Regions from separate parts of the Pseudomonas sp. EB271-G4-1 genome, predicted to be linked through region 1. Evidence: predicted binding sites of a transcription regulator. Region 1 holds the regulator's gene; each other region holds the start of a gene.
The links. The regulator sigma-54, encoded in region 1, starts transcription at its own class of promoters, with help from an activator protein. The targets are predictions, from matches to a motif close to ANTGGCATNNANNTTGCTNT.
Positions count from the first base shown of each region.

Region 1 (4,689 bases):
ATGGCAACTCTGAAAGCCCAGCACCTGGCCAAGAGCTACAAGAGCCGCCAGGTCGTGCGAGACGTCAGCCTGTCCATCGACAGCGGCCAGATCGTCGGCCTGCTCGGCCCCAACGGCGCCGGCAAGACCACCTGCTTCTACATGATCGTCGGCCTGGTACAGGCTGATCAGGGGCGCGTGCTGATTGATGACCTCGATGTCAGCCACCAGCCGATGCACGGTCGTGCCAAGGCGGGTATCGGTTATCTGCCGCAAGAAGCGTCGATCTTCCGCAAACTCTCCGTGGCCGACAACATCATGGCCATCCTCGAGACCCGCAAGGAACTCGACAAGGCCGGTCGCCGCAAGGAACTGGAAAGCCTGCTGCAGGAGTTCCACATCAGCCACATCCGCGACAACCTCGGCATGAGCCTGTCCGGTGGCGAACGCCGTCGCGTGGAAATCGCCCGGGCACTGGCCACCAACCCGAAATTCATCCTGCTCGACGAACCGTTCGCCGGCGTTGACCCGATCTCCGTGGGTGACATCAAGCAGATCATCCACCACCTCAAGGCCAAGGGCATCGGCGTACTGATCACCGACCACAACGTCCGCGAAACCCTGGATATCTGCGAAACCGCCTATATTGTCAACGATGGTCAACTGATCGCCGAAGGCGACGCTGAAACCATCCTGGCCAATGACCTGGTGAAAGAAGTGTACCTGGGGCATGAATTCCGCCTGTAAGCATCGCGGTGTCCGGCGAGTCGGCAGAGCGCTTGGCGCAATAAAAAATCAACCTTTTTTTATTGTTACAGCGCTCTAGGCAAACGCCGCGGTTTCGGGCATATAATTTGCTTATGTTTGGCGCTCCGGCGCCCTGTAGTGGATGGCGCATGTGCGCCGGCGAATAAGGTGTTAAGCCCCTGCCATGAAACCATCGCTAGTCTTGAGAATGGGCCAGCAGCTGACGATGACACCGCAGCTGCAACAGGCCATCCGCCTGCTCCAATTGTCGACCCTGGACCTGCAACAGGAAATCCAGGAGGCCCTGGAGTCCAATCCGATGCTCGAGCGCCAGGAAGAAGGCGACGACTTCGACAATTCCGACCCGCTGGCCGACAACGCCGAACACAAACCCAGTACCGACACCCAGGAACCCTCCTACCAGGAAAGCGCCACGACCGTCGATAATATCGAGGAAGGCGACTGGAACGAGCGCATTCCCAACGAACTGCCTGTCGACACCGCCTGGGAAGACGTCTACCAGACCAGCGCCAGCAGCCTGCCGAGCAACGATGACGACGAGTGGGATTTCACCACCCGCACATCAGCCGGCGAGAGCCTGCAAAGCCACCTGCTGTGGCAATTGAACCTGGCACCGATGTCCGACACCGATCGCCTGATCGCCGTGACCCTGATCGACTGCATCAACAACCAGGGCTACCTGGACGAGACGCTGGAGGAAATCCTCGAAGCCTTCGATCCGGAACTGGACATCGAACTGGACGAAATCGAAGCCGTCCTGCACCGCATCCAGCAATTCGAACCTGCCGGCATCGGCGCACGCAACCTGGGTGAATGCCTGCTGTTGCAATTGCGCCAACTGCCCGCCAAGACGCCTTGGCTGGCCGAAGCCAAGCGCCTGGTCACTGACTATATCGACTTGCTCGGCAGCCGCGACTACAGCCAGCTGATGCGCCGCATGAAGCTCAAGGAAGATGAGCTGCGCCAGGTGATCGAGCTGGTCCAGAGCCTCAACCCGCGCCCGGGCTCGCAAATCGAGTCGACCGAAGCCGAATACGTGGTTCCGGACGTGATCGTGCGCAAGGATAACGAACGCTGGCTGGTGGAGCTCAACCAGGAGTCGGTGCCCCGCCTGAGGGTCAACGCCCAGTATGCGGGCTTCGTTCGTCGTGCCGACACCAGCGCCGACAACACCTTCATGCGCAATCAACTGCAGGAAGCCCGCTGGTTCATCAAGAGCCTGCAAAGCCGCAACGAAACCCTGATGAAAGTGGCCACGCAGATCGTCGAGCATCAGCGCGGCTTCCTGGAGTATGGCGACGAAGCCATGAAGCCATTGGTCCTGCATGACATCGCCGAAGCGGTCGGCATGCATGAGTCGACGATTTCGCGGGTTACCACGCAGAAATTCATGCATACCCCTCGGGGCATTTATGAACTGAAATACTTTTTCTCCAGTCACGTCAGCACCTCCGAGGGCGGAGAATGCTCGTCCACGGCGATTCGCGCGATCATCAAAAAACTGGTGGCGGCGGAAAATCAGAAAAAGCCGTTGAGTGACAGCAAGATCGCTGGTTTACTGGAGGCACAAGGCATTCAGGTGGCTCGCCGCACCGTCGCCAAGTACCGCGAATCCCTCGGGATCGCGCCTTCGAGCGAACGCAAGCGGTTGATGTAGGGCCACGCCACAGCGTTCCAGTGGCAGATCATCTGGATCTGCCGCTTTATGCACTGGCAACGAAGGAGAAGCTGTATGCAAGTCAACATCAGTGGACACCAACTGGAAGTGACCAAGCCCCTGCGTGAATACGTCGAGCTCAAGTTCAAGAAGCTCGAGGGGCATTTCGACAAGATCACCAACGTGCAAGTCACGATGTGCGTCGAAAAGTTGAAGCAGAAAATCGAAGCCACGCTGCATATACCCGGCAATGAGGTCGTCGCCAACGCGGAACATACCGATATGTACGCGGCAATCGACGCACTGACCGACAAGCTGGATAAACAACTCAAAAAGCATAAGGAAAAGACTCAGAGCCTCCTCCAGGGCGCTACGGGTCGTTAACACTCCCAACCCATGATCCGACTTGAAAGCATCCTGACCCCCGGCCGTTCCCTGGTGAACGTGCCGGGCGGCAGTAAAAAGAAAGCCCTCGAGCAAATTGCCAACCTCATCCATCGCGAAGTGCCGGATCTGGCCATGCAGGATGTTTTCGAGAGCCTGGTCGCCCGTGAAAAACTCGGCTCCACCGGCTTTGGTAATGGCATCGCCATTCCCCACTGCCGTCTAAAGGGCTGTGATGCGCCCATCAGTGCCTTGATGCATCTGGACGCCCCTATCGATTTCGACGCCATCGACGGCGCTCCGGTTGACCTGTTGTTCGTGCTACTGGTCCCGCAAGCCGCTACCGATGCGCACCTTGAGTTGTTGCGCCAGATTGCCAGCATGCTCGACCGCAAGGACGTGCGCGACAAACTGCGCAACGCTGCGAGCAATCAAGCCTTGTATCAGGTTGTCCTGGACGAGCAAAACGGGCAGTAATCATGCGCTTGATCATCGTCAGCGGCCGCTCCGGCTCAGGTAAAAGTACCGCCCTCGACGTCCTCGAGGACAACGGCTACTACTGCATTGACAACCTGCCTGCCGGGTTGCTGCCTGAACTGGCCGAGCGAGCGCTGATACACACCGAACTGGCACAGCCACTGGTTGCCGTGTCCATCGATGCTCGCAACCTGCCAAGCCACTTGTCGCGGTTCCCCGAGTTACTGGCAGAAGTGCGCAGTCGCCACATCCAGTGCGATGTCCTCTACCTGGATGCCGACGAAGAAACCCTGCTCAAACGTTTCTCGGAAACCCGTCGGCGTCACCCGCTGAGCAACGCCAACCGCTCGCTGGCCGAAGCGATCAACGACGAGACCACCCTGCTCGGTCCGATTGCCGACCTTGCCGATCTCAAGCTCAACACCACCAGTCTGAATTTGTATCAACTGCGCGATACCATCAAGCTGCGCCTGCTAAACCAACCGGAACCCGGTACGGCGTTTCTCGTGGAGTCGTTCGGGTTCAAGCGTGGTATGCCGGTCGACGCCGACCTGGTATTCGATGTGCGCTGCCTGCCCAATCCTTATTGGAAGCCTGAGCTGCGCGAGCAGTCCGGGCTCGACCAACCGGTGGCCGAGTACCTGGCTGCGCAACCCGATGTCGAGGAAATGTTCCAGGACATTTCTACCTACTTGCTCAAATGGCTGCCACGCTTTGCCGCCAGCAACCGTGCCTATGTCACCATAGCCATTGGCTGCACCGGCGGCCATCACCGCTCCGTCTACCTGACTGAACGTCTTGGCCAGGTCCTGCAGCAATCCCTGAAGAATGTCCAGGTCCGCCACCGCGACCTCAGCTAAAGGATTCACACCGCGATGCCTGCTCTGGAAATCGAAATCATCAACAAGCTGGGCCTGCATGCCCGCGCTTCGGCAAAATTCGTTGGGGTTGCCGGTCAATACAAGGATTGCACGATCAGGGTAGGACGCACGCCGGAAACCACCGTCGATGGTAAAAGCATCATGGCGATGATGATGCTGGCCGCCGGCAAGGGCACCAAGATTCATTTGAGCACCGAAGGCGAGCAGGCACAGGAAGCGCTGGATGCGCTGGTGGCGTTGATCAATAACTATTTCGACGAAGGCGAGTAAAGCTCAAGGACCGTCCGAACCCGGCTCGAGCCGGGGCTTGCTGGCGAAGGCGGCCTTGAACATCAGGATGATCTTTCTGGCGCCATCGCTGGCAAGCCAGCCCCCACACGCTTGGCCAAAGCTCGACAAAAAAAGGCGCGCCACCCAATGGGTGGCGCGCCTTTTTTTGTCCAACGGGCGAAGCTTAGCTGCCCGCCACCGTCATCCGCTCGATCAACACCGAGCCCGTGCGAATGTTGCTGCGCAGTTCCAGGTCATTGCCCACGGCAACGA
Region 1 is NZ_JBYTEO010000029.1:82,213-86,901, forward strand. It holds gene lptA (lipopolysaccharide transport periplasmic protein LptA) at 1-1, shown strand, start outside; gene lptB (LPS export ABC transporter ATP-binding protein) at 1-726, shown strand; gene AC3WWR_RS16405 (RNA polymerase factor sigma-54) at 911-2,404, shown strand; gene hpf (ribosome hibernation-promoting factor, HPF/YfiA family) at 2,480-2,788, shown strand; gene ptsN (PTS IIA-like nitrogen regulatory protein PtsN) at 2,801-3,265, shown strand; gene rapZ (RNase adapter RapZ) at 3,268-4,125, shown strand; gene AC3WWR_RS16425 (HPr family phosphocarrier protein) at 4,141-4,416, shown strand; gene pmbA (metalloprotease PmbA) at 4,601-4,689, opposite strand, start outside.

Region 2 (4,689 bases), on a different contig from region 1:
AAATGTTGGGCCGCCGCACTTTTGCCGCTGCCAATGCCGCCGGTCAAGCCGAGAATCCAGGGTTTTTCCACAGGGTTATTCATTTCAGACCGACAAACTGCCAATAGAAGGCGGTTATTTGACCACCCCAGAGCAAGGCAATCCAGCCGGCAATGGCCAGATAGGGGCCAAAAGGGATAGGCGTCGCTGTTTGTGCCTTGCGAAGGCGCAGGTAAATCGCGCCGATGATCGCACCCGCCAGGGATGACAAGACGATCGTCAGCGGCAGGATCTGCCAACCGCCCCAGGCGCCAAACATCGCCAGCAGCTTGAAATCCCCATGCCCCATGCCGTCCTTGCCGGTGATCAGCTTGAACACCCAGAACACCGTCCACAGCGCCATGTAGCCGGCAATTGCACCCCATAACGCTTCAGGCAATGGGACGAACAGATCGAGGCTGTTGACGATCAGCCCCAGCCACATCAGCGGTAGCACCAGTACATCGGGCAATAGTTGATGCTCGGCGTCGATCAGGCTCATGGCCAGCAAGCCCCAGGTCAGGAGCATTGCCATGCCGGCTTGCCAGCCGAAGCCGAAGTGCCAGGCAATGAACGCCGACAGGAGGGCGCAGGCCAGCTCAGTCAATGGATAGCGTTTGCTGATCGGCGTTGCGCAGGCGGAACAGCGCCCGCGCAGGAACATGAAGCTGAACACTGGAATGTTTTCCCAGGCGCGAATCCGGTGGCCGCAATGTGGGCACTGGGAATGCGGCAGCATCAAATTGAAAGTCGGCAGCGACGTTTCGCCGGGCAGCCCGAGGATCTCATGGGCCTGCACGCGCCACTCGCGCTCAAGCATCTTCGGCAGGCGCCACACCAGTACGTTGAGGAAGCTGCCGACCAGCAGGCCGACCACCCCGGCGATGACGACGAAAGCCAGTGGGTAGTGGGTAAGCATATCGTTCAAGGGCATGTCAGATCGCTGAGCCGAGTTGGAAGATGGGCAGGTACATTGCGACCACCAGGCCGCCGACAATAACACCCAGCACCACCATGATGAACGGTTCCATCAGGGTGGTGAGGGAGTCGACCATATTGTCGACCTCGTCTTCGTAGAAACCTGCCACCTTGTCGAGCATGTCGTCGAGTGCGCCCGACTCCTCGCCTATGGCGGTCATCTGAATGGCCATATTCGGGAAAATACCGGAAGTGCGCATGGAAAAATTCAGCTGCATACCCGTCGCAACGTCCTGTCGGATGCGCAACACCGCGCGTTTGAACACGATGTTGCCGGTGGCGCCGGCCACCGATTCCAAGGCCTCGACCAGCGGCACGCCAGCGGCGAAGGTCGTCGACAGCGTGCGGGCGAAACGGGCCACGGCGGACTTGTACATCAAGGTCCCCACCAGCGGCAGTTTCAGCAGCCAGGTGTCCATTCGGTCACGAAAACCTTGCGAGGTTTTCAGGGCATGGCGTACAGCGAAAGCAGCCGTGACCAGTACGCCCAGCAGCATCCACCACCATGCTTGCATGAATTGCGACAGGTCGATGACCATCAAGGTAAAGGACGGCAATTGAGCGCCAAAGCCCTTGAACACCGATTCGAATTGCGGCACCACCTCGACCAGCAGGATGCCAGTCACGATGATCGCAACACACACCACGATCAGCGGGTAGGTCATGGCTTTCCTGATTTTCGCCTTGAGACTTTCGCTTTTCTCCTTGTAGGTCGCCACCCGTTCCAGCAGCGTGTCCAGCGCGCCAGCCTGCTCCCCGGCGTCTACCAGGTTGCAGTACAACTCATCGAAATATTGCGGTTTTTTACGCAGGGCGGTGGCGAAGCTATTGCCCGCCGCCACTTCCTGTTTCACCTCATCAACGAGCTTGCGCATGGCCGGGTTATCGAAGCCTTCACCGATGATGTCGAAAGACAGCAACAACGGCACGCCGGCTTTCATCATGGTTGCCATTTGCCGGGTGAAAAGGGCGATGTCCTGGGCCTTGATACGTTTGCCCAGATTGAAAATCGACGTGGTTTTCCTGCGCACTTTGCCGGGGTTGATGCCCTGCTTGCGCAATTTCGTCCTGATCATTGCCGGGTTCTGGGCGCTCAATTCGCCCGTCACCTTCGTACCTTTCCTGTCTGTGCCTTCCCAGGTGTACACACTGGTTCTTGCTGCCTTGACTGCCATGTTCAGTCCTTGCTGACCCGGTTATAACCGCCGTTGCATTGATTGCAATCGACCGCCTCATAGATCGTGAATGTGCCGATGCGTTCCTCGGGGTTCCGGGCGCAAGCAATTGAAGACTTATAGCCTAGTCAAGCGGGGGAACAAAACCTGCGGTCTTGAGGTGACAAAAAGTGTCAGATAGTGCGGTTCCTGGGGGTAGGAAGGGCTTCGTGGCAACGATTGCACCCCGCGAACAAGGTACGTCGGGCTTGGCATGGGCTGTGCTGCAGCAGGTGCAGATCATGAGATTTCGACTCATGCACGGAGGCTGTCATTGAATAATCAAAAAGGCTTTACCCTGATCGAGTTGCTGATAGTCGTGGCGATCATCGGGATCCTGGCGACGTTTGCGATCCCTGCTTACTCCAAGTACCAGGCGCGGGCCAAGGTCACGGCAGGTCTTGCCGAGATTTCAGCATTGAAGGTGGCGTTTGAAGACTTGATGAACCAAGGAACAGATCCGGACCTGACGCAGGTGGGCGGCTCCGCCACCACGTCCAACTGCGCCACGACCGCAGTGGGCAAAGCAGCAGAAGGTACTGGCACAATTGGTTGCACAATCCTCAATGCTCCGGCGCAGGTGTTGAATAAAACCATTACCTTGACCCGCTCGTTGACTGGCTGGACGTGCACCACCGGTGTCGAACAGGAGTATGCGCCAAAAGGCTGCAAGGGCGTTGAGCCAAAGGCCTGATCCATCGGCTTGTGGGCCCGATACCCCGCTCAGTGCGGGGTATTTTTTTTGCTCGCCGTTCAGCGATTTCGAGTAATTGAGAAAACTTCCAAAAATTCATGGCCTTAGGCCTTCTTCAAAACCCGCAACTTGCATGTAGATAATTTCCAACTCATGCATTTTGCATGATTGTGAAAAATAACTGTTTTTATAAGTCGTTGATTTATAAGTAATTGTTGTCTGTTTCAAAGTTGGCACAGCGTTCGCAATATCTCTGGTAACCCTGCTGACACGCTAACCAGCAGACTTTCCAGAAAAACAGGAGTTACTCGTATGAAGAAGTTCGCTATTGCTGCCGCTGCTGCTACCGCGTTGACCCTGACCATGGCCAACGCTGCATTTGCCCAGGCTCAGGCCACACAAGCACCCATGATGCTGGCCGCCGGTGAAGTCACCGAAGCGAAAGAGGATGTTTCCGATACCTGGATCACTACCAAAGTCAAAGCAGACCTGGTCACCGAAAAAGGCATCCCAGGTACCGATATCAAAGTAGAAACCAACAAAGGTGTTGTGTCCCTGTCGTCCACCGTTGCGGTAACGGATGCCCAGAAAGCCACCGCCGTGTCCATCACCAAGAAAATCAAAGGCGTCAAAGCGGTCTCTGCTGACGGCCTGAAAGCCGATTAAGGCTAAGACTTCTCGCCTGGACTGGGAGAAGGCGCGGCAGACGGGCTGAGTCATACGTCTGCCGCAACCTTGTAGTTCATGCGACCGGCCATAAGGATGTGGCCATTACAGGCCCTGGCATTCGTGTCGGGGCCTGTTCTATTCAAAGCAGAGATCGCAGCCTTCGGCAGCTCCTACATGGGTTTGTGTAGACCAGTAGGAGCTGCCGAAGGCTGCGATCTTTTGCTGTTGCCGTTATTCGGCGTCCAGATGCAGGGGCGTAACGACCTTGCCGTCTTTTTCCGCTTCGCCCAACTGGGCATCGATGAAGTACACACGGTCATCGGCGAGCTGGCCTTTATCGACCAGATAGTCCTTGATGCTGCTGGCGCGTTCCTGGCCCAGCTCACGCAACAGCACTTCGCTGGAACTCCAGAACTGGATAACCTGCTCGCGCATTTTCGCGGTGCGTTCTTCTTTGCCCAGGTCTTTCCATTCAGCAGGTGGCTGGACCTTCAGGCGCGTGCGATAGATCCCTTCCAGCAGCGGACCTTTCTCGCTATCGGGTACCTCCAGCAAATTTGCCTTGGCCGGAACCTTGTCGCCACGGCGCTGGAGCATTTTGTAGTAGTTGTACTGATATTCCCGTTCCAGGCGTTGCTCGGCGAGCAGCGGGCCGTCGCTGCTCTTGGCGGCAGTGCCTTCGATTTCCAGGCGCAGGGCCGGACGTTCCTTCAGGGCCTGGGACAGTTTGACCAGCGCCGCTTCGGCGTCCTTGTTCAGTTCACTGGAACCCGGTGCGAATGCCACGGTACCCAGGTCTTGCGAACCACCACCGGCCACCAGGCCGCCAATGAGTTTGAACGGCGCGGCAGCGGCCTTGACAATCAGGTTGCGCAGGGTCTGCCAGACAATCGGCATCACGCTGAACTGTGGATTGTTCAGGTCACCGCTGACCGGCAGTTCAATGGAAATCTTGCCATCGACATCCTTGAGCAAGGCGATGGCCAGTTTCAATGGCAGGCTCACGGCGTCCGGGCTGTCGACCTTTTCGCCCAGTTGCAACTGTTCGACCACCACTTTGTTCTCAGCCTTGAGCTGGCCCTTGACGATCACGTAATGCAAATCGAGGTTGAGTCG
Region 2 is NZ_JBYTEO010000045.1:16,435-21,123, forward strand. It holds gene coaE (dephospho-CoA kinase) at 1-83, opposite strand, end outside; gene AC3WWR_RS21100 (prepilin peptidase) at 80-952, opposite strand; gene AC3WWR_RS21105 (type II secretion system F family protein) at 954-2,171, opposite strand; gene AC3WWR_RS21110 (pilin) at 2,485-2,904, shown strand; gene AC3WWR_RS21115 (BON domain-containing protein) at 3,217-3,570, shown strand; gene AC3WWR_RS21120 (DUF748 domain-containing protein) at 3,805-4,689, opposite strand, start outside.
Region 2: a site for sigma-54 is predicted at 2,419-2,438, ahead of AC3WWR_RS21110 (pilin). Genes of this name have one in related genera too.

Region 3 (4,689 bases), on a different contig from region 1:
CCAGCAATTGGGTCAGGCGTGCCACGTCCTTGTCATCGGCGTGGGCCGAGAGCGTGCTCAAAGCCAGTACCGGCAGCAACAGCATGCGGATCAGACGCATGGGAGTCCTCATAACATTCGTGGGAGTGCGGGCAGCGCCTTGGGGCGCCACCCCTTTTCAGTATCGGGTCAGTCGCGTACCGGGCCAGGGGCCAGGACTTCACGCGAACCGTTGGTGTTCATGGACGTCACGACCCCGGCCATTTCCATGGCTTCGATCATGCGCGCGGCGCGGTTGTAGCCGATCTTCAGCTTACGCTGTACCGCGGAGATGGACGCGCGACGGCTTTCCAGGACGAACTGCACTGCTTCGTCATACAGCGCGTCGGCCTCGGGATCATCGCCGTCGCCGCCACCGCTGCTGCCTTCAAAGCCGCTGCCGGCCTCTTCGACACCGTTGAGGATGTCGTCGTTGTATTCCGGCGCGCCGCGCAGTTTCCAGGCCTCGACCACGCGGTGAACCTCATCGTCGGAAACGAACGCACCGTGAACCCGGATCGGCAGGCTGGTACCCGGTGGCATGTACAACATGTCACCGTGACCCAGCAATTGCTCGGCGCCGCCCTGGTCGATGATGGTCCGCGAGTCGATCTTGCTCGACACCTGGAACGCCATGCGCGTGGGGATGTTGGCCTTGATCAGGCCGGTGATCACGTCCACCGACGGACGCTGGGTCGCAAGGATCAAGTGGATACCTGCCGCCCGCGCCTTTTGGGCGATACGCGCGATCAGTTCTTCGACCTTCTTGCCGACAATCATCATCATGTCGGCGAATTCGTCGACCACCACGACGATGGTCGGCAGTTTCTGCAACAGCGGCGCTTCGTCGTGGATGCTTTCGCGCTTGTACAACGGGTCGCTCAATGGCTCGCCGGCGTCCTGCGCCTCCTTGACCTTGGCGTTGAAGCCGGACAGGTTACGCACGCCCATCTTCGCCATCAGCTTGTAGCGCCGTTCCATCTCGGCGACGCTCCAGCGCAAGGCGTTGGCGGCGTCCTTCATGTCGGTAACCACCGGGCACAGCAGGTGCGGAATGCCTTCGTAGATCGACAGTTCGAGCATTTTCGGGTCGATCATGATCAGCTTGGCGTCTTCCGGGCCAGACTTGAACAGGATCGACAGGATCATCGCGTTCACCCCCACCGACTTACCGGAACCGGTCGTACCGGCCACCAGCAGGTGCGGCATCTTCGCCAGGTCGGTGATCACCGGCTTGCCGCCGATGTCATGGCCCAGGGCCAGGGTGACCGGGGACTTGAAGTTGTCGTACTCGGGGGTCGACAGCACTTCAGAGAAGCGCACGATCTGCCGGTCTTCGTTGGGAATCTCGATACCGACCGTGGTCTTGCCCGGAATCACTTCCACCACGCGCACGCTGGTCACGGCCAGGGAACGCGCCAGGTCTTTCGCCAGGTTGGAGATACGGCTGACCTTGACCCCGGCCGCTGGCTGGATCTCGTAACGGGTAATCACCGGACCCGGGTGGATCGAATCCACGTTGACTTCGACGCCGAATTCCTTGAGCTTGATTTCCAGCAGGTGGCCGACGGCCGCCAGGGACTCGGGCGAGTAATTGAGTTGCTTCTTTTCCGCCGGGTCGAGAATCGAGATCGGCGGCAAAGTGCCCTCCACGGCGCTGTCGACGAACAACGGCGCCTGCTTTTCTTTTTCCACGCGCTTGCTCGGCGCTGGCGGCTTGGGTGGCGCTGGGGCAATCACCGGTGGCACCTGCTTCTCGCGCTCGGACATGTGCTTGCTCAGGGCCTGCTCGCGCTCGATCAGGCGTTCCTTGACCTTGGCCTGTTCGCGCTTGTCGGTGACGGTTGGCGCGACCACGTCGTGCACGCGCTCATCGACTTCACGCAGCTGCGCCACCAGTTGCTTGCGCTCGGTACGGGCTGCCCACCAGCGATTGGCGGCACCCTGGAACAGCTCGAACAGGTCGAGGGTGATCTTGCCGGTAACGTCCATCACCTTGAACCATGACAGGTCGGTGAATACCGTGAGACCGAACAGGAACAAGGCGATGAACAGCAGCGTGCTGCCCTGGATGTTCAGCGCGTTCTTCGCCAGGTCGCCAAGGCTCTCGCCCAGCGCTCCCCCAGCGCCAGCCGGCAGACCGGTCGCGGCATGGAAATGAATATGCGCCAGCGCGGCACCGGACAGCACCAGGAACACCAGGCCGATCAGGCGCCAGGAGAACAGCCAGCCGCTCCACTCCCATGGCTCGTGGCGTTGGCGGAAGATCTGATAGGCCTTGATCGCCAGCAATAACGGGAAGATATAGGCAAAGTAACCCAGCACCATGAACAGGATATCGGCGCTGTAGGAACCCGCCGGGCCGCCAAAGTTTTGAACGTCCTCGATCTTGCTGTTGTGGCTCCAGCCCGGATCGTCCTTGCCATAGGTCAGCAAGGCCATCATCAGGAACAGGCACAACGCACCGATGGCGATCAATGCACCTTCCTTGAGGCGGTAGTGCAGGTGCTGACGCCAGAGTGGAACAACTGTTTTGGGTGCTGCGGTGGATTTCTTCAAAACCTGTTTTTCCTGCGCCAACGGCGCGTCCATCTGTTGAATGACTATAAAACTGCCCAATCCAGGCAGGTAAAAAAGTTAACAGGCGTAACCGGGTCTACTTTTAACACTGCGCATCGGTTTTCATAAACACGAAATGCGATGCCGATTTTGTTACAAACACTGTTATAGCCAGGCATTGTACGGGTTTGTACGTCCGATGCCATGCTGGCAACTCTTGGGTGTAGCATAGTCAACAGCACATTACGTGCGACTCAATTTGAGCACGCATTCTCTTTTGTGACAAAGGCTTATGAGGTGTTTTTATGAGCGTAGCGAAGCATTCCCGCCTGATCATCCTGGGATCCGGCCCCGCGGGTTACAGCGCAGCCGTGTATGCCGCTCGCGCCAACCTCAAGCCCGTTGTGATTACCGGCATACAGGCAGGTGGCCAGCTCACTACCACCGTGGAAGTCGATAACTGGCCAGGCGATGTCGAAGGCCTGACTGGCCCGGTCTTGATGGAGCGCATGCAAAAACACGCCGAGCGGTTTGCCACCGAGATCGTTTACGACCACATCCATACCGCCAAGTTGCAGCAGCGCCCCTTCGAACTTATCGGTGACAGCGGCACTTATACCTGCGACGCACTGATTATCGCCACGGGAGCCTCGGCCCAGTATCTGGGCTTGCCTTCGGAAGAGACATTTGCCGGCAAAGGGGTTTCAGCCTGCGCCACCTGCGACGGCTTCTTCTATCGCAACCAGGTGGTCGCGGTGGTGGGCGGCGGTAATACCGCCGTTGAAGAAGCGCTTTATCTGTCGAACATTGCCCGGGAAGTCCATCTGATTCACCGTCGCGACAAGTTGCGCTCGGAAAAAATTCTTCAGGACAAACTCTTTGAAAAAGCCGCCAAGGGCAATATTCGCCTGCACTGGAACCAGAATCTGGACGAAGTGCTGGGCGACGCCAGCGGCGTGACCGGTGCGCGCCTGCGCGACAGTCATACCGGCGCAATCACTGAGCTGCCCCTGACCGGCGTGTTCATCGCCATCGGCCACAAGCCCAATACCGACCTGTTCGCCGGCCAGCTGGAAATGCGTGACGGCTATCTGCTGGTCAACGGTGGCAGCGAAGGCAATGCGACGGCAACCGCCATCGAAGGGGTGTTTGCCGCGGGTGACGTCGCCGATCACGTCTATCGCCAGGCCGTCACCTCTGCGGGCGCCGGCTGCATGGCCGCCCTGGACGCAGAAAAATACCTCGACGACATTCCCACTGTTTGACGGCAAACTTCACGGCGGGCTTACGCCCGCCATCGCCCTCCCCTTCTGTAAGCCCTGATGCCATGCTGACCTGGTTACAACGCAACACCCTGACGTTCCCGGCCCTGGAAAAGGCCATGCGCGATCCCAATGGATTGCTGGCGGCCGGTGGCGACCTGTCCGCCGATCGACTGATCCAGGCCTACCGCCATGGCTGCTTCCCCTGGTTTTCCGAAGGCCAGCCGATCCTCTGGTGGTCGCCGGACCCTCGCACCGTGCTGTTTCCCGATGAACTGCACGTGTCCCGCAGCCTGAACAAACTGCTGCGCCAACAACGCTACCAAGTGACCTTCGACCAGGATTTTGCCGCGGTCATACGCGCCTGCGCCGCCCCCCGGGAATATGCGGACGGCACCTGGATCACCGAAGCCATGCAGGACGCCTACATCGAACTGCACAAACGCGGCCATGCGCACTCGGTGGAGGTCTGGGACCAGGATCAACTGGTGGGCGGGCTATATGGACTGGCGATGGGCCAGCTGTTTTTCGGCGAATCCATGTTCAGCCTGGCCGACAACGCGTCGAAATTTGGCTTTGCCACACTGGTACGACATCTGAAAGACTCGGGTTTCGTGCTCATCGATTGCCAGATGCCCACCGATCATTTGCATAGCCTGGGTGCGCGAGCGATTCCGCGCCGGGTGTTTGCCGATTACCTGGCGCGGCATCTGGATCAGCCCAATCGTGCAACCTGGGTTTGCTGAGCGACTTTGGCCCGCGTGGCTTACACTTATCCAAAAGCTTTCCGAGGGTTGATCATGACCGAGTTGGCGCGTTTGAAGTTTTATGCCACTCAACCCCACTCCTG
Region 3 is NZ_JBYTEO010000023.1:52,968-57,656, reverse strand. It holds gene lolA (outer membrane lipoprotein periplasmic chaperone LolA) at 1-100, opposite strand, end outside; gene AC3WWR_RS13565 (DNA translocase FtsK) at 169-2,610, opposite strand; gene trxB (thioredoxin-disulfide reductase) at 2,883-3,842, shown strand; gene aat (leucyl/phenylalanyl-tRNA--protein transferase) at 3,905-4,585, shown strand; gene AC3WWR_RS13550 (arginyltransferase) at 4,640-4,689, shown strand, end outside.
Region 3: a site for sigma-54 is predicted at 2,813-2,832, ahead of AC3WWR_RS13565 (DNA translocase FtsK). Genes of this name have one in related genera too.